Regions from separate parts of the Cobetia sp. cqz5-12 genome, predicted to be linked through region 3. Evidence: predicted binding sites of a transcription regulator. Region 3 holds the regulator's gene; each other region holds the start of a gene.
The links. Region 3 encodes LexA, which represses DNA repair genes until DNA is damaged. Its sites were predicted from a motif close to TACTGTNTANNTANACAGTA; they were not measured.
Positions count from the first base shown of each region.

Region 1: the regulator LexA is predicted to act here: its motif matches at 7,745-7,764, upstream of F8A90_RS01820 (LexA family protein).
Region 2: the regulator LexA is predicted to act here: its motif matches at 2,474-2,493, upstream of F8A90_RS05240 (YqiA/YcfP family alpha/beta fold hydrolase).

Region 1 covers NZ_CP044522.1:389,053-399,446, reverse strand. The annotation lists gene ccmI (c-type cytochrome biogenesis protein CcmI) at 1-1,214, opposite strand, end outside; gene F8A90_RS01860 (cytochrome c-type biogenesis protein) at 1,211-1,735, opposite strand; gene F8A90_RS01855 (DsbE family thiol:disulfide interchange protein) at 1,732-2,307, opposite strand; gene F8A90_RS01850 (heme lyase CcmF/NrfE family subunit) at 2,304-4,304, opposite strand; gene ccmE (cytochrome c maturation protein CcmE) at 4,304-4,828, opposite strand; gene ccmD (heme exporter protein CcmD) at 4,910-5,104, opposite strand; gene F8A90_RS01835 (heme ABC transporter permease) at 5,104-5,880, opposite strand; gene ccmB (heme exporter protein CcmB) at 6,046-6,768, opposite strand; gene ccmA (cytochrome c biogenesis heme-transporting ATPase CcmA) at 6,765-7,514, opposite strand; gene F8A90_RS01820 (LexA family protein) at 7,951-8,427, shown strand; gene F8A90_RS01815 (IMPACT family protein) at 8,454-9,080, shown strand; gene F8A90_RS01810 (FMN-dependent NADH-azoreductase) at 9,223-9,843, opposite strand; gene F8A90_RS01805 (MliC family protein) at 9,998-10,394, opposite strand, start outside.
Region 2 covers NZ_CP044522.1:1,225,844-1,236,237, forward strand. The annotation lists gene cmoA (carboxy-S-adenosyl-L-methionine synthase CmoA) at 1-471, opposite strand, end outside; gene pgi (glucose-6-phosphate isomerase) at 676-2,379, shown strand; gene F8A90_RS05240 (YqiA/YcfP family alpha/beta fold hydrolase) at 2,653-3,405, shown strand; gene parE (DNA topoisomerase IV subunit B) at 3,605-5,485, shown strand; gene parC (DNA topoisomerase IV subunit A) at 5,629-7,905, shown strand; gene serB (phosphoserine phosphatase SerB) at 7,969-9,180, shown strand; gene F8A90_RS05260 (TIGR02647 family protein) at 9,448-9,696, shown strand; gene F8A90_RS05265 (5-carboxymethyl-2-hydroxymuconate Delta-isomerase) at 9,875-10,234, opposite strand; gene epmB (EF-P beta-lysylation protein EpmB) at 10,360-10,394, opposite strand, start outside.
Region 3 covers NZ_CP044522.1:985,526-995,919, reverse strand. The annotation lists gene mfd (transcription-repair coupling factor) at 1-1,474, shown strand, start outside; gene F8A90_RS04260 (S-methyl-5'-thioinosine phosphorylase) at 1,593-2,330, opposite strand; gene F8A90_RS04255 (hypoxanthine-guanine phosphoribosyltransferase) at 2,627-3,208, opposite strand; gene F8A90_RS04250 (mechanosensitive ion channel family protein) at 3,189-4,535, opposite strand; gene nagZ (beta-N-acetylhexosaminidase) at 4,584-5,729, opposite strand; gene F8A90_RS04240 (L,D-transpeptidase) at 5,989-6,531, opposite strand; gene F8A90_RS04235 (TetR/AcrR family transcriptional regulator) at 6,531-7,208, opposite strand; gene lexA (transcriptional repressor LexA) at 7,752-8,381, shown strand; gene F8A90_RS04225 (hypothetical protein) at 8,485-8,724, opposite strand; gene F8A90_RS04220 (DUF6586 family protein) at 8,977-9,456, opposite strand; gene topA (type I DNA topoisomerase) at 9,456-10,394, opposite strand, start outside.

The DNA of each region.
Region 1 (10,394 bases), 600 kb from region 3:
ATACGCGCCACGAGCGTGACGCGCTCGGCCATCGAGAGCCGTGCCATCGGAGCCATGGCATTGTCGTCCGACAGAGTGAGCGTCAGCGGCAGCCTGTCCGCGGTGGTGCGCACCACTGCCAGCGGCGGCAGCTTGCCTTCGCCATCACGCGCCACGACGAACAGGGTCGCCGCTTCGGCACTGACCGGCAGCGCCGCCAGCTGCGCCTCGAGTGCCGGGTCCAGTGACACCTTGAGCGTCAGACGTGCGGCGCCCTCCTTGGTGTCCTGATCAGTCCTCGCTCCCTGCGCATCCGCCGCGTCGTTATCCCTCGCTGCCGAGGGAGCCAGGGCGATCGAAGCATCGACGTCTCCGGCACTGGCCATGCGCTGGCGTGCGGCCTTGATGCCTTCGCGCAGTGCCTTGGCGGCATCGGGATTCTCGAAGCCGGCAATCGCCTTGCGCCAGTAGTCGATGGCCTCGGGATAGCGGGCATGGTCGAAGGCCTCGATGCCCAGCAGACCGAGTACCGTGGGCTGACGCGGATCGGCTGCCAGCACCTCATCGATCAGCCCCTGCACCTCATCGGTCAAGGTACGCTGGGCGGCGAAGAACTTGAGCTGCGCCAGCTGCGCGATCAATGCGGGTACGCGACCTTCGAGCGCGATCAACGCCTCGAGTGACTGCATGGCCTCATCGAGGCGTCCGGCATCGCGGTAGAGCGGAAACAGCGCCATCCATACCTTGGCGTTGTCGGGCTGGGCCTCGGCCTCGGCACGCAGACGCGCGAGGCGCGCCTCGAAGCTGGCGGCATCATGGATCGGCGTGGCGGCGATCGCCTGCGCCAGCGCCAGGTCTCCGCTCGCGCCTTCGCGCTGATACCAGTAGAGCGACCCCGCCACCATCGCCACCAGCAACACGGGCACCAGCACACGGCCACTGCTTGCAGCCTTGAGCGGTGAGCGCCTCAAAGCCTCGGCGTCTTCCAGCAGGCTGCGTTCCAGCTCGATCCGCCCTTCCGCCAGCGCCGTGTCATCCAGCTCGCCCCGCGCGTGACCACGCTCCAGCGAGGCCAGTCGACGCCGATAGACGCGCACGTTCTCGGCGCCGAGACTGTCGTTGTCCTCGAACGCCTGCTGATCGGCATGCACGCGACGCGCACGCCGCAACGGCAGCAACAGCAGCCAGCCGGCAGGAATCAACAGCACGGCAATCGCCAGCCATAGCAGGATCATGAACGCTCCTTGGCATCTCGAGAAACTTCGCGGTGCGTGGCGAGCAGCGCCGACAGACGCGCCTGCTCATCATCATCCAGCGCACGCACACGCGCACGGCGACGGGCACGCACGATCAGTGTCACGATCATCAAGCCGATCAGGATCAGCGCCGCCGGGCCGCCCCACAACAGCCAGGTACGCCCATCGAGGCGCGGATTGTAGAGCACGTACTCGCCGAAACGCGCGACCATGAAATTCTGGATCTCGCTGTCGCTGCGACCATCCTTGAGCAGGTCGGCCACGTTCTGACGCATGTCGCCGGCAATCGGCGAATCCGAGTCGCCGATTGCCTGGTTCTGACACTTGGGGCAGCGCAGGGCTGCCGTCAGGCTGTCGTAGCGCTTCTGCAGCACGGGGTTGTCGAACTGATGCACCTCGATGGCAGCCTGTGCCTTGCCAGCCGCCAGCCATGAGAGAAACAGCAGCACGACCAATGCCTGTACCAGCGGGATGGCAAAGCTCTTGAGGACAGGCTTCATGAACGGGCCTCATTGCGGCTCTTGTTGTCGGCAGCCGCTGGCTCGGCGATTCGCTCCAGCGTCGGCATGATCACATCGCGGATGTCTTCCGGGCGGATATAGCCGGTGTGGTGATAGCGAATCACGCCCTCGGCATCGACCAGGAAGGTTTCCGGTGCACCGTAGACGCCAAGATCAAAGCCCAGCGTGCCATCGGGATCGAAGATGTTGAGACTGAAGGGATTCCCGAACTCCTCAAGAAACTCATGCCCCTTGGCGCGCGTGTCCTTGTAGTCGACGCCGATCATGCGCACGCCACGATCGGCGAGGTCCAGCAGCTGTGGCATCTCATGCTTGCAGGTCGGACACCACTCGCCCCACACATTGACGAGACTGACCTGGCCCTTGAGCAGCGAGGCATCGATGCGCGCCTGCGGGTCACTCAGCGTGCTGAGCGAGAATTCGGGGAAGGGCCGCGACAGCAGCGCGGAATCTCGCGCATAGGGGTCATCATCGAGGCGCTGGTAGAGGAAGGCACCCAGCCCCACCACGGCCAGCAGCGGCACGAACAGCACCAGACGACGAAGATTCATGGGCGAGCCTCCTGCGGGGTGAGTGAGGGATTGTCGGTCACCGTGCTGGTCTCGACACGACGACGATAACGGCGATCCAGCACGGCGATCACACCACCTGCGCCCATCAGCAAGGCGCCCAGCCACAGCCAGCGCACGAAGGGTTTGACCTGAATCCGCACTGCCCAGCTGTCATCATCGAGCTTCTCGCCCATGGCGACGTAGAGATCACGCGTGAAGCCGGCATCGAGGGCGGTTTCAGTCATCGGCATGCCGCTGGCCAGGAACAGGCGCTTCTCGGGATGCAGCGTCGTCACCGCCTCGCCATCCCGGCTGACCTCTACCGTGGCACGGTCCGACAGGTAATTTGGGCCGCGATACTCGCCAAGCTCGGTCATGCGGAATTGATAGCCGCCCACGCTGACCTCCTTGCCCTGCACCATGCGCACGTTCTCGGCAACTTCGGTATTGGAGACCAGCGTCACACCGACGATGGTCACCGCCAGGCCCAGGTGCGCCAGCTGCATGCCCCAGTAGCTGGGCGTGAGGCGCTTGAGGCCCGCCCAGCGCCCTGCCTTCGAGGCACTCTTGTCCCACAGGTCGCGCAGCAGCGGCAGCACCACCCACAGCGCGATGACCAGCCCGAGCGCCACCGAGAAGCTCCACTCGATATCCAACAACAGCGGCAACAGCCCGCCGATGATGAGTGCCGCGCCGCCGGAAAGTGCCAGACGGCGTGCGAGCTCGCGCCCCGGCATCTGCTTCCAGCGCGAGGCCGGCCCGAGCCCCATGAAGGCACACAGCAGCGTGGTCAGCGGCACGAACAGCGCATTGAAGTACGGCGGACCCACCGAGATCTTGCCCAGCCCCAGCGAATCCAGCACCAGCGGATAGAGGGTGCCCAGCAGCACGGTGACCATCATCACCAGCAGCACAAGGTTGTTGACCAGCAGGAAGGCATCACGCGACAGCCAGTGGAAGCCGAGCGTCGAGCGCACGCGCGGTGCGCGCAGCGCGAACAGCAACAGCGAGCCACCGACGGTGATACCGAGCAGCACGAGGATGAACAGGCCACGGTCGGGGTCACTGGCGAAGGCGTGCACCGAGGTCAGCACGCCGGAGCGCACCAGGAAGGTGCCCAGCAGTGACAGCGAGAAGGCGAAGATCGACAGCAGCACCGTCCAGCTCTTGAAGGCACCGCGCTTCTCGGTGACCGCCAGCGAGTGGATCAGGGCGGTACCGGCCAGCCACGGCATCAGGGAGGCATTCTCGACCGGGTCCCAGAACCACCAGCCGCCCCAGCCAAGCTCGTAGTAGGCCCACCAGCTGCCCAGCGCGATGCCGACGGTGAGGAACGCCCAGGCGATGTTGGTCCAGGGACGCGCCCAGCGTGCCCAGGCAGCATCGAGACGCCCGCCCATCAGCGCTGCCATCGCGAAGGCGAAGGCTACCGAGAAGCCGACATAGCCCATGTAGAGCATCGGCGGATGGATGATCAGGCCGATGTCCTGCAACAGCGGATTGAGGTCCGCGCCATCTGTCGGCATGTCCGGCAACAGGCGTGCGAAGGGATTGGAGGTCAGCAGCACGAAGGCCATGAAACCAGTCGAGATCAGCCCCATGATGCCCAGCACCCGTGCCAGCATGTCGCGCGGCAGATGGCGCGCGCCCAGCGAGACGGCAAAGCCCCAACCGGCCAGAATCAGGCTCCACAGCAGCACCGAGCCCTCATGGCTGCCCCAGACGGCGCTGAACTTGAAGTACCACGGCAGCTGACTGTTGGAGTTGTTGGCGATGTAGGCGACGCTGAAATCATCCAGCAGGAAGCTCGCCGTCAGGCAGGCATAGGCGATCAGCACGAATAGGAACTGACCCCAGGCCATCGGCTGGGCGAAGCTCATCCACAGCGGGCGACGTGTGGCGGCCCCCGCCAGCGGCACGACAGCCTGCACAAGGGCCAGACAGGCACCCAGAATCAGCGCGAAGTGGCCGATTTCCGGCAGCAGTTGCGTCACCATCACTGCGCCTCCCGCGAAGCTTTCTCGACCACGGAGGAGCCGGACATCTTGTCGCTCGACTCGTTCCCAGCCATGTTCCCGGTCCTGTTGCCAGACACATCGCGCCCGGAGGCCTTGAGTGCGTCGGATACCTCCGGCGGCATGTACTTCTCGTCATGCTTGGCCAGCACTTCGCTGGCCTCGAGATGATCACCATCGAAGGTGCCCATCACCACCACGCCCTGCCCTTCACGGAACAGGTCCGGCAGAATGCCCTGATAATGCACCGTCACGTCATGATCGAAATCGGTGACGGTGAAGATGGCATCCAGCGTCTCGTTGTCGCGCCTGACACTGCCATCGCGCACCATGCCGCCTGCGCGGATCTGACGCCCCTGGGGCGCCTCGCCATTGGCGATCTGGGTCGGGGTATAGAAGGCATTGATGTTGGCGCGCAGAGCATAGAGCGTGAGGCCCACCGCGAGGGCGGCCAGCAGCACGATGGCCGTGACGATATACAGGCACTGCTTGCGTTTGGGAGTCATGGTCAGGGCTCGGTCAGGGCAAGGGACGTTCATGCCTCTCGCGGCCAGCGGGACGACTGGCACGGGAGGTCGAGAATGGATTCAGGAGCGGGCGGATTCCCGACGCAGGCGACGGCGGATATCGGCCTCCACCGCGCGACGGGACAGCCGCGTGGCAATCACCAGCCCCGCGAGGCACGTCGCCGTCAGCCCCCAGGCGGACCACACATACAGCGCATGGCCGCCCATGGCGAAGAACTCGCTGACACTCGAGAAAGCGACATCGGGCAGGCTCATCAGTGATCACCCTCTGTGGAAACGGAGCCCGCAGGCGAATTCTGGCCGGGGCGTGAGTCCGAGTGCGGCCTCAGCAGATCACGCACCCACTGCTTGCGGCTCTCGCGACGCAGGACTTCGACGCGAGTGCGCATCAGCACCAATGCGCCGAACAAGGCGTAGAAGCCGATCACCATCAACAGCAACGGAATCCACATGCTGGCCGGCATCGGCGGTGCTTCGCTGAGCGTGAAGGTGGCCGGTTGATGCAGTGTGCTCCACCAGTCCACCGAATACTTGATGATCGGGATATTGACCATGCCGACCAGCGCGAGGATCGAGGCCGCACGCGAACCGCTGTCACGACTGGCAAAGGAGCCACGCAGCACGATCACGCCCAGATACAGGAACAGCTGGATCAGCATCGACGTCAGCCGGGCATCCCAGATCCACCAGGTGCCCCAGGTGGGAATGCCCCATACCGAGCCGGAGAACAGTGCCAGCGCCGTCATCAAGGCGCCGACGGGAGCGGCAGCCGTGGCGATCATGTCCGCCAGCTTGATCTTCCACACCAGGAAGAGCAGCGCGCACACCGCCAGCAGCATGAAGCACGACTGGGCGAGAATCGCCGCCGGCACATGCACATAGATGATGCGGAAGCTGTTGCCCTGCTGGTAGTCGGCGGGCGCGAAGGCCAGCCCCCAGACACTGCCGGCCACCAGCGCGATGATCGCCAGGGCCCAGAACCATGGCAGCCAGCGCTGGCTGGCCGCGAAGAAGGTCGCCGGTGCGCCCATGCGATGCAGCCACGGCCACAGTCCGCCCTTGCGGGGGCGAACCTTGCGGGAAGGCGCTTGAGGAGAGTCGGAATCGGCGGTCACACGGGCCTCTTGTCAGGGGCAATGAAGAGCCTTGCGAATGCCCGAGAATACTCGGGCAGCGTCATGCAGTTCTTGATCGGGCTAGCCATTGATGCTCAGCCTGAGTCCGGCGGCGATGGCGAGCGGCGCCAGCAGCAGGGCCAGCGCCAGCATCGCGCCCAGAATGGCCAGATGCGCCAGACTGGGCATGCCGTTGACGGCGCTCTGTACGGCGCCGGCACCAAAGATCAGCACCGGGATGTACAGTGGCAGGATGATCAACGAGAGCAGCACACCGCCGCGCCGCAGCCCGACCGTCAACGCTGCACCGATCGCACCGATCAAGGACAGACTCATGCTGCCCAGCGACAGCGAGGCGATCAACACGGCAAAGGCAGCGCTCGGCAGGCCAAGCATCACCCCCAGCAGTGGCGCCATCAGGGCAAGCGGCAAGCCGGTCAGTAGCCAGTGGCCCGCCACCTTGGCCAGTACCAGCAACGGCAATGGCTGCGGTGTCAGCAACAGTTGCTCGAGGCTGCCGTCGTCCAGGTCCTGCCGGAACAGGCCATCCAGTGACAGCAGCGTTGCCAGCAACGCCGCCACCCACAATAAGCCCGGTGCCAATGTGGCCAGCAGCGCCTTGTCCGGTGAGATGCCCAACGGAAACAGCGTGATCACCAGGGCGAAGAACACCAGCGGATTGATCAGCTCACTGCGTCGGCGCAGCGCCTGACGCAGGTCGCGCGCGAGGGTCGCCTTGAAGGCACCGGCCAGCGAACTGGTGGGCGGGGCCTCGGGCAGTGCCGTCAGCAGCTCATGGTTCATGCCGAGACGCTCCCTCTCGAATCCACGCCTGCGGCGTGTCCCAGACATATCCGTCGCAAGCGCGAGGCCTGTGAGAAGCGATGATGAGTCGTCATCACCACGCTGCCCCCACGCTGGGCGTGGGCCAGCAGCAATGCTTCCAGCGCCTGAACGCCGTCGCGATCGATGGCGGTGAAGGGCTCGTCCAGCACCCACAGCCGGCGTGGCGTCAGATGCAGTCGCGCCAACGCGATACGCCGCTGCTGACCGGCGGACAGCTGCTGGGCAGGCACATCCTCGAAACCGGCCAGCCCCACGGCGTCCAGCGCCGCCCAGGCAAGCTCGCTGCGAGCCTCTCCCCCCTCCTGCGATTGACCACCAAGTGCCTGATACCAGGCGAGGTTTTCCAATGCGGTCAGGGCACCCTTGATGCCGGGCTGGTGGCCCAGATAAAGCAGTGAGCCCAGAAAGTCATCACGTATCCGCGAGGTGGGCTGGCCGCGCCACAGCACTTCTCCCTCGTGATCATGGAACTGCCCGGACAGAATCTTGAGCAAGGTGGTCTTGCCACTGCCATTGGGCCCTTCGACCTGCAGGATCTCTCCCGCATGCAGCGAGAGATCCAGCCCCTCGAACAGCCAGCGCTCATCACGCTCACAGCCGAGCGCCACGACCGTCAACAGAGGCGGCGCGCTACAGACTTCATCGCTGGCAGGCTGGCTGGGCATCCCGAGTACTCGCGGCTGGGCCATCGCGGAGTGCGACATCAAAGGCTGACTCCGAAGGGTCACTGCGTGCCATTCTACGAGCTGAGACCGACACTGACCACCGAGCAGCCAATCGCCTGACCTCAGAGCCCCGCCATGACGGGCAGTCAAGCACTCGAGAAATAAATCAGCGACTTGTGATGCACATTCATACGACACACTTCCGCTGAATTGGCGCCAGTCAATTCGCTCACCTCTTGCCACTTCGCGAGAGCTTGCTATGATGCAGACACTGTATACAAAAACAGTATCCATACAGTACCTTCATCACACGCCTGCCGAGTGCAGGCACAGACTGATCGGGTCGGCTCAACGCGTTGTCAGCATGTCCGCGGAGCCTAGCAGGCGACAGATGAACTCAGCCTGACGACCCTCCACGCTGCACCGCAGGCCGACGCACCATCCGCGCCGACCGCATGGCATCAGGGGATAGCTCATGTCACGTCTTCACGCTCCGCACTACCTTCAGCGTCTTCACAACCTGCCGCTCAATGACCAGGCCTGGCAGGAAATCACCGCCAGCGACATGATGGATATCCCGCTGCTCGGCAACATCACCGCCGGCATGCCCATCGAAGCCATCGCCGACTGCGGTACGGTTGCCGTGCCGACACGCATGGTGCGCCGCAACACCTACGCCCTGCGCGTGCGCGGCCACTCGATGATCAACTGCAATATCCATGATGGCGACATCATCATCATCGAACGCAGCGAAAGCGCCGAGAACGGCGAGACCGCCGTGGTGATGATCAATCAGCAGGAAGTGACGCTGAAGAAGCTGTATATCGAGAAGACCGGCGTGCGCCTGCAGCCGGCCAATGACAGCATGGCCCCCATCTATCTCAAGAATGCCGATATCGAAGTGCTGGGCATGGTGATGGGCGTGGTCCGCGGCAATGCCGTCACTCACTGAGAGCGATGCTTTGGTAAGATGGCAAGATGAGCTATCAGATACCGGCACTGGCGCCCGAGGCGCACCATGAACACAGCATCGAGATCGAGAAGAGCCGCTTCATCGCCTGGCTGGCCCATGCCCCGACGCCAGACGGCATGACGCGGCTGCTGGCCCAGGCGCATCTCGCCCACCCCAACGCGCGCCACCACTGCACGGCGTTCATCGCCGGGGCGCCGAATGAGCAGAACGCCATCGGCTTTTCCGATGATGGTGAGCCGGGTGGCACCGCCGGCAGACCGATGTATCAGGTGCTCGACGGCAGCGGCGTCGGCCAGGTGGCCTGTGTGGTGATCCGCTACTTCGGCGGCATCAAGCTGGGTACCGGTGGCCTGGCGCGCGCATACAGCCGCGCGGTGCTCGAGGCGCTCGAGCACCTGCCCACCACGACCTTCACGCCGCGCACGCCCAGGCGCCTGAAGGTCGGCTTCGCCCATGAAGCCGATGCTCGCCACTGGCTGAGCGGCTACGACGTGCCGGTGGATGCCAGCGACTATGGTGCCGATGGCGTGGTGTTGACGGCGGGCTGGCCGCAAGGTGGCGCCCAACCGCCGCTGGAAGAACTGCATGCGCGCCTCAAGGGCGCACTGGAAGTGCTCGAAGACCAAAGCTGAGCGTTTCCGACAACCTGACTCCCCCCCAGTGACCTCTGATTCCCGATAGCACAAACGCCACCGCCGCTCCTCTCAGAGCGGCGGTGGCGTTTTCGTTCATCATGCTCACCCCATGTGGCTCAGCTACAGCGGATACATCGGGTCAGAGAGCATCTACGTAGTTGGCGATGTTGGTCCTCGCCTCTGACAAAGCCCCCACCTTTTGCTCATCGCCCATGTTGAGGCCTTCAGCGTATATGAAGTGCTGCTCAGTAATGCCCATCAGCCCAAGCATGGATTTGAGATGCGGAGTCTGGGAATCCAACTCACTGCCCGCATACATCCCGCCACGTGCTGCCAATACCAGTGCCTGCTTGCCTTCCAGCAGACCTGACGGCCCCATCTCGGTGTAACGGAAGGTCTCGCCGGCACGCAGCACCCGGTCGAACCACGCCTTCATCTGCGTCGGCAGGCCCAGATTGTAGAGCGGTGCCGCGACGACCAGCAGGTCTGCCTCTCTCAGCTCGGCCAGAAAACCATCGGACAGTGCGGCGAGCTTGCGTTGCTCGGCGCTGCGCTCATCCGCTGGCGTCATCCAGGCCTGCATTTCCACGCCATCGAGATGCGGCAGGTCACGCTCGACCAGATCATGGTGCGTCAGCTGAAATGGCTGCCCGGAGGCCTCGAGCGCACTGAGGAAGGATGTGGCCAGCGCACGTGAATTGCCCTTGTCAGCGAACAGGGAAGCAGACACCAGCAGGACATTGAGCGAAGCTTTTGACATGTAGAGGGTCTCCATCAAGGTGAGGCGCGATCCTGTCGACGGTATTCGACCCGATCCGCATGCACAGCATGATAAATGAACCATTCCACACGAAAAGCGACTTAAATCGCCTATATCATTCGAAAAAAACGAACACTATAGCCAGTCATGCCCCTTATTCGGCCCCCGGCTGATAACGGAACGCCTCGCCACAGCCTTTCAATTCCTGCCCTGCAATCGTCAAGGTCGCCGTCAGGGGATAGGGCGCGCCCTGCATGGAATCGAAGCAGGCACCCGGCGCGACCACCAGCTGCAACGGCTCGCTCTGCTTGCCGTCAGTCGAGAGCTGCGCCTTGAGCACACGACTATCGCTTGCCTCTCGGGCGACCCGATAAGGCAGCTTCACCACCTGAACACCTGACGAGCGAGCATCAGCCTCTGCAGAGCGCTCGGATGCCTGCGCCTCGTGTGGCGACTCGAGCAAGCCCTGCATAGCCGTCAGCGTCAGCAGATTGTGCTGGCTGTCGAGACTGACCTGCCAGCCCGGCTCATTGCCCTGCGCCACCAATAGC
Region 2 (10,394 bases), 240 kb from region 3:
CAGCGCCGCGAACAGCTTGTCGATCACGGCATCGCGATCTTCTGGCGGCAGGAACTGCAGCGTGAAGTTGACCACGATCATGCCGGCTGGCTGGTAGTCGAGGGTGCGAATGTCTGCCTGGCTGACCGTGATGCGATGCGCCGGGAAGGCGTCGGCCAGCTCACGACTGGCGCGCTCGACCATCGGTGCCGACAGGTCGACGGCTTCGATCTCGATATCCTCGGGCGCCATCTCGCGGGCCAGCGCCATGCTGGCAGCACCGAGTGAGCAGCCCAGGTCATAGACCCGCGCCCCGGGGCGCAGGTGAGCGCGGGCCATCAGGCCCAGCATGGCGATGATCTGACCGTACCCCGGCACCGAGCGGCGCAGCATGTCCGGAAAGCAGCTGACGACCTGCTCGTCGAAGGAGAAGCTGGCGACACGGTCAAGGGGTGTCGTAAATATCGCGTCACGGTAAGATGCATCACTCATGGATCAAGGCTTCATCGGGCAGTGGGCCAGGGCGACATGCCTGTGGCCGAGGACCGGCCGGGCAGAGCGCCCCGTCGGGCCCGCCATTCTACGCATTCGGCGCCCGTGACGCACCCGTCACGGCTGGCGGGTGAGGCCTCCATCAATCGATTTCAGGCCGGGCCATGCAGGGCCGGTCATTACACTTCAAGGAGAGAGGTGGCCATGTCCACTCAATCAGCGGCACGTTCTGCGCGTCGTAATACCCAGGCCTGGCAGGCTCTCGCGCGCCATCATCAAGAGCAGATGGCTGATGTGCATCTGAAGGACCTGTTCGCCGAGGATGCGGCGCAAGGGCGTGACCGAGTGGCGACCTTCACGCGCTCTGCCGCGGGACTGCGTCTGGATCTCTCCAAGCAGCGCCTCAAGGGCGAGACCCTGGAGCTGCTGCTGGATCTGGCGCGCGAAACCGGTGTCGAGCAGGGCATCAAGCGCCTGCTGGCCGGTGAGCATGTCAATCGCTCCGAAGACCGTCCGGCGCTGCACGCCGCGCTGCGTCTGCCGCGCTCCGCCAGCCTCGAGGTGGACGGCGAGGATATCGTGCCGGCCATCCACGAGAGCCTCGAGCACCTGGCCGAGATGGTCGACACCTTCCATAGCGGCCAGTGGCGCGGCGCTACCGGCAAGCCGATCACCGATGTGGTCAACCTCGGGGTCGGTGGCTCGGACCTCGGCCCGTTGATGGTCTCCAGCGCCCTGAGCGATTGCCGTCCCAAGGACATCCACGAGATCGGCGTGCACTTCGCCTCGACCATGGATGGCTCTCAGCTGGCGGATTATCTGGAATCCTTCAGCCCGGAAACCACGCTGTTCATCCTGTCCTCCAAGTCATTCTCGACCATCGACACGCTGTCCAATGCCCGCACCGCGCGCGACTGGCTCAAATCACGCCTCGACCCGGAAGGGCGCCTGGAAGCGCTGATCAACCGTCAGCACTTCATCGGCGCTTCCGCCAAGCCGGAGAAGATGACCGAATGGGGCATCGCGCCGGAACATCAGCTGCTGTTCTGGGATTGGGTCGGCGGCCGCTATTCGCTGTGGGGCACCATCGGTCTGCCCATCGCGCTCAATGTCGGCATGGACAACTTCCGTCGCCTGCTGGCCGGGGCGCATGAGCTGGATGAGCACTTCCGCACCGCGCCGCTGGAAGACAACCTGCCGGTGCTGCTGGCGCTGGCGGGTATCTGGAACAATAACTTCCTCGATATCCGCGCCCACTCCATCCTGCCCTACGACGGTCGCCTGGAATACTTCGCAAGCTACCTCGAGCAGCTGGAGATGGAATCCAACGGCAAGTCAGTGACCAACGATGGTGAGATGATCGACTACTCGACCTGTCCGGTGCTGTGGGGCCAGCTGGGGCCGAACGCCCAGCATGCCTTCTATCAGCTGCTGCACCAGGGCACCCAGGCGGTCGAGTGTGACTTCATCGCGCCGATGTGCCGTTATGACCATGTCGAGGACGCCGAGACACGCGCTCACCTCAAGGCGCAGCACCGCCTCACGCTGGCCAACTGCTTCGCCCAGTCACGTGTGCTGATGCTGGGTGATGACGCCATCCCCGGTGATGAGGCGCAGCCGAACCACAAGCGCTACCGTGGCAATCAGCCGTCGACCACGCTGCTGCTGGAAACACTGACACCGGAAACCCTGGGTGCGTTGATTGCGCTCTACGAGCAGAAGGTCTTCGTGCAGGCCACCATCTGGGATATCAATCCGTTCGATCAGTGGGGCGTGGAGCTGGGCAAGCAGATCGCCACCGCCACCGAAGCGACCATGACCAGCGGCGAAGGCTTCGAGACGCTGGACGCCTCCAGCCGTGCGCTGATCGAAGCGGTGTGGGCAGCCCAGGATCAGGACCCGCGTTGAGCCCACGGCGGATGTAAGCAAGGGTGTGAGTGAGAGAGTGTGTGAGGGCATGCTGCCATGCCAAGCAAGACGAGCGGCGGCGTCAGTCGTCGCTCTCTGTTGATTTATACAGTATTCTCGCTATCCTATAAGCGAATCAATCGTTTACACTAGACAGTACGACGCGGACCGTCGAAAACCCCGCCTCCAGCGCATGAACGCTCGAGAGATACCCTGCCATCTTGAGGCGTGGGAGGGGAGGTGTCGCGGTCTGACGTGTTGTCGGGAGTGCTGATGGCCAATTCCCCCTTTCCGTCAGATACGGCAGCGATGCACGCCACCGCGCCCGTCAAGGGTCTGCTGTACTTGCACGGCTTCAATTCGGCCAGCTGTTCGCCCAAGGCGCGCTTGATGCAGCGCGCGGCAGAGCAGTTCGGCCTGCCGTGCGTGATGCCGGACATCCCCCCGGAACCCGGCGCGGGTCAGGCGGCGGTCAACGCGGCCTATCTCACGTTGTGTGAGCGCCTGGCGCTGGACCCTGCAGACCCCGCCTGCGATGACGCCATCATGGTGATCGGCAGTTCCATGGGCGGCTTTCTGGCCACCTGGCTGGTCGCGCGTGAGGCTGCACGTCTCGAGGGACCGGCGGGTCCTTCCCAGAGCGTCTGGCGTCAGGGACCGCGCAGCGTGCTGATCAATCCGGCAGTGCGTCCCGCGCGACTGGTCAGCGAATGGCTCGGCTCGGTGCATGCCAATCCCTATACCGGCGTGACGTTCACCGTCACCGAGGATTTCGGGCCCGGATTGCTCGCATTGGAAGCGGAGCCGGTCACGGCGCAGCGCACCCTGGTGCTGTTGGCGACGGCCGATGAGACATTGGATGTCAATGATGCCGCAGGGCTCTATCAGGGAAGTCGCTTGATCATCACGCCGGGTGGCGATCACGGCTTTGCGCAGCTGGCGGAATATCTGCCGGCGATCATGGCGCATGGCGGGCACCGACTGGCCCCCGCCACCGCAGCGGCGATGCATGTCGCGCCGGACTAGCAGGTCACATGCGTGGTGCTTTCTGCCATGACACACCATGACCTGGCTGGACACGGCATCTCTTGGCACGACATGGCAGGGCGTTTGATGCTGAACGCCAGACGCCGGTCTCTCATTTTTCAGGAATCCGTTGTCCGTCTCGCGCACGTGAAAGGGCGAGTCGGTTGGCGGACGTCAACACCAAGGACACAAGGCTGCGATGAGTCAGTACAGCGCCAGTTCCATTGAGGTCCTCTCCGGCCTCGAACCGGTCCGCAAGCGGCCCGGCATGTATACCGACACTTCTCGGCCCAACCATCTGGCGCAGGAAGTCATCGACAACTCCGTCGATGAGGCGCTGGCGGGGCACGCGAAGGAAATCCGCGTGCGCCTGCTCGAGAATGGCGGTATCGAGGTCGGCGATGACGGCCGTGGCATGCCCACCGACATCCACCCCGAGCATGGCGTGACCGGCATCGAGCTGATCCTCACCAAGCTGCATGCGGGGGGCAAGTTCTCCCAGGACAGCTATCGCTTCTCCGGCGGTCTGCACGGCGTGGGCGTCTCGGTGGTCAATGCGCTGTCGACGCGTCTGGAAGTGGAAGTGTGCCGCGATGGCCTGCGTCAGCGCATCGCCTTCGAGAATGGCGAGAAGGTCGAGGAGCTGACCCAGATCGGCACCGTCGGCAAGCGCAATACCGGCACCCTGGTACGCTTCTGGCCGGACGAGAGCTACTTCGATAGCCCCCGTCTGGCGATGCCGCGCCTGCGCCACCTGCTGCGTGCCAAGGCCGTGCTGTGTCCGGGGCTCAAGGTCGTGCTAATCGAGACCGATGGCAGCGAGACGACCTGGCACTATGAGGACGGCCTGCGCGATTACCTGCTCGGCGCCACCGATGGCTTCGAACGCCTGCCGGAATCGCCCTTCGTCGGCCACTTCGAGGACGAGGAGCACGGCGTCGACTGGGCGATCCAGTGGCTGCCGGAAGGCGGCGAGCTGGTGCAGGAACCCTACGTCAACCTGATCCCCACGCCGCTGGGGGGCACCCACGTCAATGGCCTGCGCTCCGGTCTGCTCGAGGCGCTCAAGGAGTTCTGCGACTACCGCAGCCTGCTGCCGCGTGGTGTCAAGCTGAGCGCGGATGACCTGTGGGAGCGCGCCGCCTTCGTGCTGTCGGTGAAGATGCTCGATCCGCAGTTCGCCGGCCAGACCAAGGAGCGCCTGTCCTCACGCAGCGTCGCCGCCTTCGTCTCCGGCGTGGTCAAGGACGCCTTCTCGCTGTGGCTCAACCACCATGTCGATCAGGCTGAAGCGCTGGCGGAACTGGTGATCTCGGCGGCCCAACGTCGTCTGAAGAGCGCCAAGAAGGTCGCGCGCAAGAAGGTCACCTCCGGGCCTGCGCTGCCGGGCAAGCTCTCGGACTGCTCAAGCTCCGACCCTGCCGACAGCGAGCTGTTTCTGGTCGAGGGTGACTCCGCTGGCGGCAGCGCCAAGCAGGGCCGCAACCGCGAGACCCAGGCGATCCTGCCGCTGCGTGGCAAGATCCTCAATACCTGGGAAGTCGAGTCGCATGACATCTACTCCTCCCAGGAAGTCCACGACATCGCGGTCGCCATCGGCCTGGACCCGGGCTCGGATGACCTCACCAAGCTGCGCTATCACAAGGTCTGCATCCTGGCGGATGCCGACTCCGATGGTCTGCACATCGCCACGCTGCTGTGCGCGCTGTTCGTGCGTCATTTCCCGGCGCTGGTGGATGCCGGGCGCGTCTTCGTCGCCATGCCGCCGCTGTACCGCATCGACCTGGGCAAGGAAGTGCATTACGCCCTGGACGAGAGCGAGAAGGCACACATCCTCAAGCAGCTCGAGAGCAAACGTGGCACGCCCAACGTGCAGCGCTTCAAGGGTCTGGGTGAGATGAATCCGCTGCAGCTGCGCGAGACCACCATGGCGCCGGACACCCGCCGCCTGGTGCAGCTGACGCGCAGTGCGGATGACGGCACCCACGAGATGCTCGACATGCTGCTGGCCAAGAAGCGCGCCAGTGATCGCAAGAGCTGGCTCGAGGACTACGGCAACATGGCCGACATCGAGGTCTGATCATCGGTTGAGCTTTCACGGCCAGTTGAACTTCGAAAGCAGCTGAACTTCGAAAGCCAGACAAGCTGCGCGACAGCATTCTTTCGGGAGCGCCACAGTCAGGCGCTCCCCGGTTTTACGCTCGTAATCAAGGTCAAGCGCCCATGAGCATGGATATCCAGGTCGCGGAGGGTGACGTCGAACGTCTGGCCCTGCGTGACTACACCGAAAAGGCGTACCTCGACTACTCGATGTACGTGATTCTCGACCGCGCCCTGCCGCATGTCGGCGATGGCATGAAGCCGGTGCAGCGCCGCATCGTCTACGCCATGCGCGAACTGTCCCTGACGGCCAACGCCAAGTACAAGAAGTCGGCGCGTACCGTCGGCGATGTGCTGGGCAAGTTCCACCCCCACGGCGACAGCGCCTGTTACGAGGCGATGGTGCTGATGGCGCAGCCGTTCAGCTATCGCTATCCGCTGGTGGATGGCCAGGGCAACTGGGGTAGCCAGGATGACCCCAAGTCCTTCGCGGCCATGCGTTACACCGAATCGCGGCTGTCGAAGTACTCCGAGGTGCTGCTGTCCGAGCTCTCCCAGGGCACCGTCGACTGGGTGCCCAATTTCGATGGCACCATGAACGAGCCCAAGGTGCTGCCGGCGCGTCTGCCCAATGTGCTGCTCAACGGCACCACCGGCATCGCGGTGGGCATGGCGACCGACATTCCTCCGCACAACGTGCATGAAGTCGTGGCCGCCACCCGCCATCTGCTGCGTCATCCGGACTCAGACAGCGATCAGCTGATGGAGTACCTGCCGGCACCGGACTTCCCCACCGAGGCGGAGATCATCACGCCGCGCACCGACCTCGCCAAGCTCTACCGCACCGGTCGTGGCAGCGTGAAGATGCGCGCCCGCTATGTGCTGGAAGAAGGCGATATCGTGATCACGGCGCTGCCGTATCAGGTCTCCGGCGCCAAGGTGATCGAGCAGATCGCCGCCCAGATGCAGGCCAAGAAGCTGCCGATGGTCGCGGACCTGCGTGATGAGTCCGACCACGAGAACCCGACGCGCCTGCTGATTCAGCCGCGCTCCAATCGAGTCGATATCGAAGGCCTGATGGCGCACCTGTTCGCCACCACGGACCTCGAGAAGAACGCGCGCGTCAACATGAACGTCATCGACCTCAAGGGGCGCCCGCGCGTGATGGCGCTGCACGAGATGCTGGCCGAGTGGCTGCGCTATCGTCGCGCCACCGTGCGTCGTCGCCTCGAGCATCGTCTGGCCAAGGTCGAGGACCGTCTGCATATCCTCGAGGGTCTGCTGACGGCTTACCTGAATCTCGACGAGGTGATTCGCATCATCCGCGAGGAGGAAGACCCCAAGGCCAGCCTGATCGAGACCTTCCAGCTTTCCGAGCGTCAGGCCGAGGCGATCCTCGAGCTGCGTCTGCGTCACCTGGCGCGTCTTGAAGAGATGAAGCTGCGGGGCGAGCAGGACGAGCTCAAGCGCGAGCGCAAGCACCTCAAGCATCTGCTGGGCAATGACGAGGCACTGACGGACCTGATCGACAGTGAGCTTGAGCAGGCCGCCACCGACTTCGGTGATCCACGTCGCTCACCGCTGGTCGAGCGCGGCGAAGCCAAGGCGCTGTCGGAAGTCGAGCTGATGGGCGCCGACCCGATCACCGTCGCGCTGTCCGAGAAGGGCTGGATCCGTGCCGCCAAGGGGCATGATATCGATCCCGAAGGCCTGTCCTACAAGGCCGGCGACCGCTTCCATCTGGCGGCGCGCGGCAAGACCAATCAGCCGCTGGTGCTGCTGGATGACACCGGGCGTGCCTACACCCTGGCCGCGCACAATCTGCCCAGTGCACGCGGGCAGGGCGAACCGATCACCGGGCGCATGAATCCGGCGGCGGGGGCGGCGATGGTCGGCCTGCTGCTTGATGCGCCCTCCGCGCGTTATCTGCTAGCCTCCGATGGCGGCTATGGCTTCGTGACCACACTCGAGCAGCTGACCGGCAAGAACAAGTCCGGCAAGGCGGCGCTGACCTTGCCGCGTGGCTGTGCGGTGCTGCCGCCGGTGGCGATCCCTGAGGTGCCTGAGTCAGCGCAGGGCGATGGGGCTGCGCTGGAAGTGGCAGTGGTGTCCAACGAAGGACGCCTGCTGGTCTTCCCGCTCGCCGAGCTGCCCGAGATGTCCAAGGGCAAGGGCAACAAGATGCTGTCAATTCCGGGTGAGCGCGCGGCCAACCGCGAAGAATTCGTGCGCTCGTTGGTGGTCTTGCCCGCCGGCGCGACCCTGGTGGTGCACGCCGGCAAGCGCAAGACGCTGCTCAAGGGTGCCGATCTCGACTATTACCGTGGCGAGCGTGGCCGTCGCGGCAGCAAACTGCCCAAGGGCTTCCAGAAGGTCGATCGTCTGGCCGTCGACAGTTGATCGGCAGCTGATACGCTCTGGAGACAACACCGTGATGTTCAATAGCTCAGGAACGATTTTCCGATGACACAACGTATCTTGATCCGCGCCACCGGTGCGGCTCGTCCGGGACAGCTGGCAGGGCTCGGTCAGGCGCTGGCGCGCAGTGGCGCACGACTGCTGGACATCAATCAGAGCGTGACCTTCGGGCTGGTGTCACTGGAAGCGCTGGTGGCGCTGGGTGCGGAGTCTGATCTGGAAGCCGCGCTGGCCGCCGCCGGTGAACAGTTGGGGCTGGATGTGCAGGCCGTGCAGGTCGGTGCCGAGGAATATGCACGCTGGAGTCATCAGGCGGAGCGCCCGCGCTGGATTCTGACGCTGCTGGCGCCGCGTCTGCCGGCCGGTATTCTGGCCGAGGTCGGCGGTCTGACGGCCGAGTTCGACATTACCGTCGAGCTGATGCATCGACTGTCGGGGCGCGAGCCGCTGGATGGCGAGTCACCGGCCGAAGGCGCCTGTATCGAGTGCTGGCTGCGCCTGCCGGAGCACGACACCGACATCAATGCGCTGCGCGAGAAGGCATTGGCATTGGGGGCACTGCACGGTGTCGATATCGCGATCCAGGAAGACGATATCTGGCGTCGTCATCGTCGCCTGATCTGCTTCGACATGGATTCGACGCTGATCCAGACCGAAGTGATCGATGAGCTGGCACGCCGTCACGGTGTCGGCGAGGAAGTCTCGCAAGTCACCGAGCGGGCCATGCGGGGCGAGCTGGACTTCCAGGAAAGCTTTCGTGAACGCATGAGCAAGCTCAAGGGGCTGGATGAGTCGGTGCTGGCGGATATCGCCGCCAATCTGCCGCTGATGGATGGGGTCGAGCGCCTGATGGCCAATCTCAAGGCGCTGGGCTACCGCACCGCGATCCTGTCCGGTGGTTTCACCTATTTCGCACGCCATCTCCAGGAACTGCTCGGGTTTGATGAGATTCACGCCAACGAGCTGGTGATCGTCGATGGCAAGGTCACCGGCGAGGTGCGTGAACCGATCGTCGATGCCGAGCGCAAGGCGCTGCTGCTGCGCGAGATCGCCGAGCGTCATGGCCTGCGCATGGAGCAGACCATCGCCGTCGGGGATGGCGCCAACGACCTCAAGATGCTCGCCGAAGCGGGCCTGGGCATTGCCTTCCGCGCCAAGCCACTGGTACGCGAAAAGGCGCGCCAGTCGATCTCTACCCTGGGACTGGATGCCGTGCTCTATCTGATGGGCTATCGCCAGCAGGATCTCGAGCATTGATCCGTGATTCAGCCGCTGAATGCCTGCGCTGAGTGACAAGTCAGTGTGTGAGTGACAACGCCCCCATCGCCGTCGTGGTGGGGGCGTTTTCGTGGGTGCGATCCGACCGCGCATCTAGTCCCAAAGCAGCACGGTCGTTTCAGGGCCGAGGGCTAGACTGGAAGAGAGTATCGACGATGGCGTCATTCGCTGGATTTGTCCGCCGGATGAGGCCGTCAGTCGATGCCATACCAGAACGCCACTCGCCACGCCGTCAGGAGTTTGCCCATGCCGTCACCCTATGACGATGAACTGCACCTGCTGTGTCTGTTCCCGCATGACGCCGCCCTCAAGGGCTTGAAGATTCGCCACGATGCAAGTCCCGACATGGTGGCCGCTGCCGAGCGTCTGCACGCCAAGGGGCTGACCACGCTGCCCGATGGCGGTTATCTGACCTCCGTGGGTCGCGAGGCCGCCGAGCATGCCCACCGTCTCAATGACCTGCTTCACGTCCCGATGGCCATGACGGGCACCTGAGTTCGCCCGTTGGCTTGAATCGCTGATCGCGAGAAGAAAAAACGCCCCATGGCCGAAAGCCACGGGGCGTTTTCGTATGCGGCCTCAGGGGTGGTGAGTCACCCGTGCGCCGCGTGCGCGGGGATGTCACTCCTGACACGTCTTGTATGACATGCCTTGTGTGACACGCCCTGTGCGCTCAGGCCTTGTGCTTGCGATAGGTAGCGCGGGTGATCTCGACGATCTCCACGCTGACTTCACGTGCCGCCTCGCAGTGAGGCTTGAGGGCCTCCATCAGGATATCCGCGAGGCGCGACTTGTCGTCATCGCTGCGGCCTTCCAGCTGGTGGCAGTGCAGATTGACGAAGCCGTGCTTGTGCGCCAGTGGCGCCTGATTGCCGGCCAGTCGCCAGTGGCGCCAGCTTTCCGCGCGCACCTTGATGTCGGTTTCCTTGAACAGGCCGCTGTGCATGGCGGCGGCATGCAGGTCATCCATGATCGCGTCCATGTCGAGGCTGGGGGCCAGACTGTCGGCATAATCAATGACGAGGTGGGGCATGTGATGGGCTCCTTGAGCATGGCCACGCCTCTCAGGGCGTGTGCCGATGATGAAATTGGCCAGCGATAGTAGCAAATTTTGTGCAGCACGCCGCCTGTTGTTGCCTCACGCTGCCAGTGCGCCATTCACGCGCTGGCGATGATACCCGTCAGGTTGAGCG
Region 3 (10,394 bases):
CCTGCTCGCCCAGCAGCACTACGACAACTTCCGCGACCGCTTCGCCGACACCGCGGTGGAGATCGCCCTGCTGTCGCGCTTCACCAGCGGCAAGGGCCAGGAAGCTTCGCTCGAGCGCATCAGGAACGGCCAGGCCGATATCGTGATCGGCACCCACAAGCTGCTCTCAAAGTCGCTGGAGCTGCCCAACATGGGGCTTCTGATCATCGATGAGGAGCACCGCTTCGGCGTCTCCCAGAAGGAGCGCCTCAAGAGTCTGCGCGCCGAGGTCGACATCCTGACCCTGACCGCCACGCCGATTCCGCGCACGCTGAACATGGCGATGAGCGGCATCCGCGACCTGTCCATCATCGCCACGCCGCCGGCGCGTCGCCTGTCGGTGAAGACTTTCGTGCAGCAGCGCAACGACGGCGTGGTCAAGGAAGCCATCCTGCGCGAGCTGCTACGCGGCGGGCAGGTCTACGTGCTGCACAATGAGGTCAAGACCATCGAGGAGAGCGCCGCGCGCATCGCGGAGCTGGTGCCGGAGGCCAATGTCGGCGTCGCCCACGGCCAGCTGCCGGAGCGTAGCCTGGAGCGGCGCATGTCGGACTTCTATCACAAGCGCTTCAACGTGCTGGTGTGCTCGACCATCATCGAGACCGGCATCGACATCCCGAGCGCCAACACCATCATCATCGAGCGCGCCGACAAGTTCGGCCTGGCCCAGCTGCATCAGCTGCGTGGCCGCGTCGGGCGCTCGCACCACCAGGCCTACGCCTACCTGCTGACCCCGCACCCCAAGGCGATGACCCGCGATGCGGTCAAGCGCCTGGAGGCGATCAGCGAATCCCAGGACCTCGGTGCCGGCTTCACGCTGGCCTCCCATGACATGGAGATCCGCGGCGCGGGTGAGCTGCTGGGTGACGAGCAGTCCGGCCAGATGGAAACCATCGGTTACTCGCTGTACATGGAGATGCTCGATCGCGCCGTGAAGGCCATCAAGGCAGGCAAGACGCCCAATATCGAGTCGCCGCTGGATGAAGGCGTCGAGGTCAGCCTCAATCTGCCGGCACTGATTCCGGCCGATTATCTGCACGACGTCCAGCAGCGTCTGATGATGTACAAGCGCATCAGCAACGCCGAGAACGCAAGCGACCTGCGCGAACTGCAGGTCGAGATGATCGACCGTTTCGGCCTGCTGCCGGAACCGGTCAAGACCCTGTTCCGCCAGACCCAGCTGCGCCAGCGCGCCCAGGCCCTGGGCATCATCAAGCTGGAGGCCGGCGCCGGGCGGGGTCGCATCATCTTCGGCGCCCAGACGCCGGTCGATCCGCTGACGCTGGTCAACCTGATCCAGCGCCAGTCGGATGTCTACAAGCTGGAAGGCGCCGACACCCTGCGCTTCGCTACCGACATGGATGACGCCGAGAAACGCTTCAGTTTCTGTGAGACCTTGCTGGACCTGCTCAACGCCAAGACCAAGGCCGCCTGACCCACCCACTCACCTCTGTGCACGTGAAAATGCGCAGAACATGAAAACGGCCTGCATCGCGGATGCAGGCCGTTTTTTCTGGTAGTCAGACCGCCGCACCTCTCAGGGGACAAGCGCCTCACGCATGGCGCGCCAGAAGCGCTGCCAGCAAGCACTGCACCCTGGGCATGCCAGCCTCGATAACGGACTCCGTGCCCGCGCGGGTCGGCTCCTCTTCGCCGACGCCTGCGGCATGGCTGATCACCAGACACAGGCTGGCATATTCCATCTCGAGCTCACGGGCCAGTACGGCCTCGGGCATGCCTGTCATGCCGACCAGCGTATTGCCATCGCGCGCCATCAGGCGGATCTCGGCAGCCGTTTCCAGGCGCGGCCCCTGCACCACGCCCAGCACCCCGCCGGCCGTGAGGGGCAGCCCCGCCTCGGCCGCCGCCGCATGCAGTTCCTCGCGCCAGACCCGATGATACGGCCAGGCGAACGACACATGCTGAAACGGCTTGAAACGCCCATCGAAGAACGAGCCCTCGCGACCGGTGGTGTAATCGATCAGTTGGTCCGGCACCACCAGCGTGCCCGGGGTCAGCGTCGGGTCGATACCGGACACGCAGTTGACTCCCACCACATGGGTTGCGCCCGCTTGTTTGAGCGCCCATAGATTGGCGCGATAGTTGATGCGATGCGGTGGCACCTTGTGCGGCTGACCATGACGAGCCAGGAACAGCAGCGGCTGCCCATTCAGACGCCCCTCCACGACACCACAGGAGGCCGCCCCCAGGGGCGTTTCCTGACCGCCGCGCTTGAGCACTTCCATCCCCACCCAACTGCCGAACCCCGTCCCACCGATCACCGCCAGCATCGCCCGCCTCCTTGCCACCCGTGTGCAGGAACCTCTCGGGACCGGACCCTCCGCCCCCCCCCCTCAGCGAACGCTACTCCGAGCCAACCGACAACGACAAGCACAATCGTCATGTCTTGCGTCAAGAGAACAGAAAAGGCCCCGAAAACGACACCACCCGCCGCGGTTGCCCGGGCGGGTGGTGATTGAATGCCAGCGTTGACGATGGCTATCGCACGCGATGGCGATGTCAGCCGGCGATGGCGACTGCCATCGGGCAGGTCCTGATGCAGCTCCTTGGGCTACAGATCTCTGGTCTACAGACCCTTGGGCGCGTAGATGCCCGGCGCGTTACGCCAGTAACCCTTGTAGTCCATGCCGAAGCCGAACAGAAAGCGGTCTTCGACGTCCAACCCACAGAAGTCGGCCTTGAAGCCCGGGAAGGCCTTGCGGTCATGCTTCTTGTCGACCAGCACGCAGCTGGACACGCTGCGCGCGCCGGCTTCACGGCAATACTCGAGGATCGCGGCCAGGGTGCCTCCTTCATCGAGGATGTCATCGACGATCACCACGTCGCGGCCGGCCATCGGCAGTTCCGGGTTGACGCGCCAGAACAGCTCGCCGCCGCGCATCGCGCCACGATAGCGAGTGGCGTGCAGATAATCGACTTCCAGCGGGAAGTCGAGACGGGTCAGCAGCTGGCCGGCGGTGATCAGGCCGCCGTTCATCACGCAATAGAAGATCGGCATGCGATCGCCGAGGTGTTCCGTCAGCTCAACGGCCATGCGGTCGAGTGCCACTTCAAGGTCAGCTTGCGGGATCAGGCAATCGGCGTTGTCCATCACCTCACGCATTTCGTCATGCAGGGCGGTGAGAGTCTCAGGCGTCGGAGTCAGCATCGGGAGTTTCCTGGGTGTCACTGGCCTCATCTCCACGCCGGACAGGCGCAGAAGAGGATGTAGCAGCGGCGGTTGAATCAGAACGGCGGCGGGACCCGCGCGTCTGCGTGTCTGATGACGCCGCGGCGTTCTCTGCCTCGGCGTCGTGTTCATGGTGGCGTCCTTCGAAGGACAGTACATCGGCAAAGTGCAGACGCTGCCCCGGCAGCGCCACCTGGGCATCATGCTCACGGATGATGTCGTGCACCTTGAGCAGGACATCCTGCTTGATCGCGTGGTACTTCACCCAGTCGGTGGTGCGCGTGAAGACATAGACGAAGAAGTTCAGCGAATGCTCACCGTAGGTGGTGAAGTTCACGATCTGGGTGCGCGTCTGGTCGATCTCGTCATGGCCTTCCAGCATCTCGCGTACCGCGGCAACGATGGGGCCGACCTGGGCGGCATCCTCATAGCGCAGCCCCACGGTCTCGAAGATGCGGCGGTTGTACATGCGCGACGGATTCTCCACCGAGATGCTGGTAAAGATGGCGTTCGGCACGTAGAGGGGCCGCATGTCGAAGGTGCGGATGCGCGTCAGGCGCCAACCGATATCCTCGACGGTGCCCTCGATCTCGCGGTCCGGGGAGCGGATCCAGTCGCCGACCTTGAAGGGCCGGTCGAGATGGATCATCAGGGCACCGAAGAAGTTGGCCAGCAGATCCCGCGCCGCAAAGCCGACCGCGATACCGCCGACACCCCCGAAGGCCAGCACCCCTGACAGCGAGACGCCGAGATTCTGCAGGATGGCCAGCCCCACCAGCACGACCACGACCGCACGCAGCAACTTGCTGATCGCCGAGGCCGTGGTGGCATCCATCGCGTTGACGTTGGTGCCGGGCGGCGGCATGGTGCGCAGCGCCTCGAAGCGCTTGACCATGCGAATCAACGCCCAGGCCAGCGCCAGCAGGGTCACGATCTGGCGCGCCGTGCCCAGGTACTTCTCGGCCCCGCTGAGGCTGAACTGGCCGGCGATGATGCCGAGCGCCAGCAACACCCCCATACTGTAGAGCCAGAATGACAAGGGATGACGCAGGCCATGCACCAGGGCGTCATCCCACAGGTTGCGGCTCTTCTCGGCATGCGCCGCCAGGCGAGTGAGCACCACTCGTTCGATGAGGTGCAGCAACAGCACCGCCAGCAGCAGCAGAGCCAGATTGATGCCCCACAGCGGCAGACCAAAGGTCTGCTCGACCCATTGGCGCAGCGGCTCGACCCATTGATTGATCATCTCTTCGGCAGGCGCTGCCAGCTTGTCGGCAGCAGCCTCGGTGGCGGATTGCTCAGCCATGGGAATTCCTTGCCAGTCTTCGACTCGAAAAAGACACCGCGTGCCTGATTATTGCGCGCTACCGGACTCAGAGGCCGACGACGTGTCAGACGCCTCGGCACTGCCAAGCGTGCCCGAGGGCATGGCAACCTGCTGTGATGCCTGGCTGGCCGCCATCGATTCGAGCCGCGCGTGGGTGCGCCGCCAGCGTGCCAGCCCCACCAGGCCATCCAGCGTCGGGCGAGCCCGCGCATAGCGCAACCGCGCCTGGCGCTTGCCTCGGTGGCGCTGCTCATCGTCATCGAGGCTGTCGAGCACTTCGCGCGCGGCGGCCGGGTCATTGCAGACCAGCGCCATGTCACAGCCGGCGTCCAGCGCCAGGCGCGCACGCTCTGCCGGGCCACCTTCCGCGACTGCCGCCGCCATGCCCAGATCATCGGAGAAGATGGCGCCCTTGAAGCCGAACTCTTCGCGCAGCAGGCCCAACCAGCTGGGCGAGAAACCCGCGGGACGTGCATCGAAATCCGGATAGACCACATGCGCCGGCATCACGCCGCCCAGACGCTCGGCGAGGGCCGCGAAGGGCTTGAGATCATGTTCGCGCAGCTCGCGGAACGGACGCGGGTCGACCACGCGCTCCAGATGGGTATCGGCCGAGATGCCACCATGCCCCGGGTAATGCTTGCCGACGGCGGACATGCCCGCCTCCTGCAGCCCATCGATGAAGGCGCCGCCCACCGCGATGACGTCTTCCGGCGTGGCGCCGAAGCTGCGATCACCAATGATGGTCGAGCCCGCCACATCGATATCCAGCACCGGCGCAAAGGTGATATCACAGCCGATGGCTGCCATTTCCATGCCCAGCAGCCAGCCGGCATCGCGTGCCAGACCCAGGCCTGCGGCCTGGGCGTCTTCGCCGCAACCATCACAGTCACGGCCGAGACAGCACTGTGCCAGGCTGCGCATCGATGGCAGGCGTGTCACGCCCTCGCGCAGACGCTGGACGCGCCCGCCCTCCTGATCGATGGCGATCAGCAGGTGGGGATTCACGCTGCGAATCTCGCGGCTCAGCTCCAGCACCTGCTCAGGAGAAGCGCAGTTGCGCGCAAACAGGATGACGCCCCCGACGGCAGGGCGTGCCAGCAGTTCACGTTCGTCGCGGGCGAGGGTCAGCCCCGCAACATCGACCATTACGGAGCCCAGTGGCTGTGTCATGTCATCCTTCCTGTCCATGGCCTGCGGCAGTGATGTCCCGTGTAGAGAGGAATCACGACCGCCAGGACTTCATGTCTTTTACGGGGCTTGGCAGCCTGGAAGAAACGTGATGAATCAGGCTGCCAGCGCGAGGAAAGGCGCAATTCTAGCCGACTGAACCCCTATCGAACAGTCGCGACCAGCTGCACCCCGGCAAGGGACTGCCACACGGATTTCGGTGACGGCTCATGGAGGGTATCAGACTCGGACACCAACGCCTTCAGACATGCAGCAGCACCGGTGTGCCGGGCACGGCCTCGGCAAAGAGTCGCAGCAGGTCGTCATCACGCAAGCGAATGCAGCCGTGGGACGCCGCGACGCCCATGGGTTCCGTGCTGGGCGTGCCATGAAAATAGATGTAGCGGCGCAGACTATCGACCCGCTCACCGCGGGCATTGCGACCGCGATTGAGGCCGGGCTCGCGGCCGCTGAGCCACAGAATGCGCGTCAGGATCCAGTCACGCTCAGGATGCTCTAAGGCAAGCTCAGGCGTGAACACCTCACCCGTGAAGCGCCGTCCGCGATAGACGGCGCCACGCGGATTGCCCGCCCCGATGGCGGCACGAATCACATGCCAGCCGGTTGGCGTGCAACCGCTGCCGTCGAGCTCGCCGATACCGTTGAGGCCGCTGGAGATCGCGCAGGCGTGCACCAGCGCGTCAGGGCCGGCCGCGGGGGGCGGCGCATCACGACTGCCACTCGGCGCGTCATTGCGTATCTCGAGGCTCTGGCGTGAGAGATCCACCGCGACCCAGCAGGCCATCAGCTGGCCGCCTGGGTGACCGCCTCACCATCCCCGAGCGAGGCCGGCAACGGCGCTGCCATCGCCGCGACCACCACCGGCCGCATGTGCTGAATCAGCTCACGCACCGTGGTGTGATGGCCGTATTCGGCCTCCTCGATATCGCGCAGTGCATCCAGGCCCGAGAAGGTGAAGATCACGCTGCCGAGCATGAAGTGCAGGCGCCAGAAGCGCTCGTTGTCCGGCAGATCAGGCGTCGCCAGCTTCAGAAGCTCGGCGAAGCGGCTGAAGACCGTGCCGTAATGCTCGCGGATATAGCGCCGCATGTGGCCCTGCCCCTGGGTATAGGCCAGCCCAAGCAGGCGCATGAAGGTACGCAGGCTGTTGCGCTCGGCCGGCACCTCCAGCACGGTGCGCGCCATCACCTCCAGCAGGACCTCCAGCGGCACCTGACGCCCGGCGTATTGCTGCTCGACGCTGTCGAGTGCCGCGTGGAAACGCTCACTGAACGGATCGAGATAGCGCGCGAAGACCGCCTGGATCAGCGATTTCTTGGAGCCGAAGTGGTAGTTCACCGCCGCCAGATTGACCTTGGCCTTGCTGGTGATGTTGCGCAGTGAGGTCTCGGCGAAGCCGCGCTCGGCGAACAGCACCTCGGCAGTATCGAGGATGCGGGTAACGGTATCGGTCTGGGCCATGGGCGGAACCCTTGTCAGGTAGAAAAGGACTGGAGTCGTAGGTCACGGCGCAAGCCCCGCACGGCGACTCTCTCATGAGGTGGTGCTGGTTCACGGCAAGGCCGCGTACGATCAAGGCATGTTCGAACACGGCCCGCTCGAGCACGGCATGTTTGATCATGCCTCGACCGGCCACCGCCATCGACGAACATTCGTTTGAAACACTTTGATTCTAGCGCGCCATGCCATGACTGACAATTCTCTCGCGTTTCAAACGCCAGAGGTTTAGCCAAGACTGATATTCGCTGAACGCTGACCGTGGCGATCCAAGGACTCGCAATATCCGTCCCTCCCAGACAGCCCGCCTGACCTCATCAGCAGAGCCTTTGACATCGGGCAAGCAAGGTCACCAGACAGCGATCTCTCGACGACTACCTGCCCTTTGAGGCCACCACGCAAGCCACGATGCCTTGCATGACCGCCATGACTGGATACAATGACAGTTGTATGGATGCACACCCCGTGCCGTCAGCTCAAGATGCCGCCCAGGCCAAAGGCAATGCCATGACCCAGCCGCTTACTCCGCGCCAGCAGGATGTCTTCGACTTCATCATCAAGACCATCAAGTCCTCTGGCTACCCGCCGACGCGGGCCGAAATCGCCCAGGCGCTGGGCTTCCGCTCGCCGAATGCCGCCGAGGAGCATCTGCGCGCCCTCAAGCGCAAGGGCGCCATCGAGATGGTGCCGGGCACCTCACGCGGCATTCGCGTGCCGTCGCTGGCTGACGTCGACGACAGCGCCAACGATGGCCTGCCGGTGATCGGGGAAGTGGCTGCCGGCAGCCCGATTCTTGCCAGCGAGCATATCGACCGCCACTGTCCGCTGCCGAGTGACTACTTCTCGCCGGCTGCCGACTACCTGCTGCGTGTGCGCGGCGTGTCGATGAAGGATGTGGGGATTCTGGAAGGCGACCTGCTGGCCGTACACCGCACCACCAGCGTGCGTGACGGCCAGATCGTGGTGGCCCGCCTGGGGGATGAAGTCACCGTCAAGCGCTTCCGCCGTGACGGGCACTACGTATGGCTGGAAGCCGAAAACGAGGACTTCTCGCCGATCAAGGTCGACCTGCGCACGGACAGTCTGGAGATCGAGGGTCTCGGGGTGGGCGTCATCCGCGATGGTGGCCTGCACTGAGGCCTTGACCAGCAGCGCTTTGCCCAGCAGAAAAGCCGCACGCATCGCACAAAAAAACCCGCCTCGAGGCGGGTTTTTTTGTGCGCGAAGCATGAGCGATGAATCAGTGCACGATGCCTTCTGACTGCTCGTCCTCGTCTTCTTCGCCATCCCAGAGGCGAGTCCGGGTGATGGCGTGGTCGATCATCTCACGCGCGACCTCGAAACGATTGTCACGCAGCAGATCAGCGGCCTCGTCCGAAATGCGAATGCTGAGCAGCGGCTCACCTTCGCTTTCCGCGGCGCGCAGAATCACTTCACCATCTTCCATTTGCACAATTTCAAGTACGGCGGGATCGGACACGTCATTCCTCCTGCACGGCATCTCGCGAGATACCGGCGTCGTTGTAATCGTCAGCGCGACGGCTGGCAAGCCCGGCACCGCGCTGCCATCAGCGACGCAGAAAAAAGTACGACCACAGCCAGAGCCATGGTCGTACCGGAGAATGCAGGGCTTGCCACAATGCGATCAGTCTAGCACCCGTGAAGGCGAAACGTCACCCGATTGCCATCCGCCAGTCATCACCAGCGTGCAGCACCAGATCAACGCCTGAACCTACCACTCGACACTCGACTCGCGCAGCTGCGGCAGCAGCGCCTTGAATGCCGTGATGGCAGCGCTGAGCCGCTCGGCCAGCGAGGCGTTCGAAGCTGCCGCGATGATCAGGCCATCACCACGCGAGCGCGATTCCTCGCGGCGAGCGGCACCGTCCTCTTCATGCAGGCGGGTCACATCCGCGACCAGCTCAGACAACCAGCTGTCGGGACGCTCCAGCAGGCTGCGCAGCTGCTCGACCTCGGCAATGGGCGTCGGCGGGGTGGAAAGGCGCTCACGCCAGCCACCCTGCGGCCAGCGCGCTGTCACGGCACACTCTTCCAGCAATGACGCCAGCGCAAGCTCCAGTAGGGCGAGCGCGCCCTCCTCACCGGCCATGCGTCGTGCCACGGCATGCTCATCGTCGCCAGAGGCTGCTGACTGGGCCAGCAGCAACTCGGCCTGATACAGCAGCTGATTGGTACGGGCACGCTGGCTCATCAGCTCTTGGCTCCCTTGCGCTTGTCCTCGACGACCCAGCGGCCGTTGTCATAGGTCGCCTTCCAACCGGTCGCCTTGCCTTCCTCATCGGTCATGACGTATTGAGCCTTGACCTTGCGCGAGAAGCGAATCTGCGCCGGACGTCCGTCCGGGTCCTGATCCGGGGCATCAAGAATGAAGTGATACTTCTCCGGCAGCTCGTCGGCATGCGCCTTGAGCTCCTTGACCAGCGGCGGACGCGTCTCGCGATTCTTCGGGAACTGACTGGCCGCCAGGAACAGGCCACTGGCGCCATCGCGCAGTACGTAGTGGTCCTCGACCTTGACGCAGGCAAGTTCCGGCATCGGAATCGGGTCCATCTTCGGCGGCGCTACCTCACCGGACTTGAGCAGCTTGCGGGTGTTCTTGCAATTCTCGTTGGTGCAGCCGAAGTACTTGCCGAAACGCCCGGTCTTGAGCTGCATGTCGGAGCCGCACTTGTCGCACTCGATCACCGGGCCATCGTAACCCTTGATGCGGAACTGTCCTTCCTCGACCTCGTGACCGACACAGTCCGGGCTATTGCCGCAGACGTGCAGCTTGCGCTGCTCATCGATCAGGTAGCTGTCCATCGCGGTGGCGCAGATCGGGCAGCGACGCTTGGCGCGCAGCGCATCCGTCTCGGCATCTTCACCGGCATCGGCCGCCACGGCTTCATCGCCCGGCAGCAGATCGATGGTGGTCTTGCAGCGCTCCTTGGGCGGCAGGTTGTAGCCGGAACAACCCAGGAAGACCCCGGTGGAGGCGGTACGGATCTGCATCTCGCGCCCACAGGTCGGGCAGGCGATGTCCGTCGGCACCGGCTGGTTCGGACGCATGCCCTCTTCGGACTGGGCGTGGTCCAGCTCGGCCTTGAACTCGGCGTAGAAGGTGTCCAGCAGCTCGCGCCAGTTGCGCCC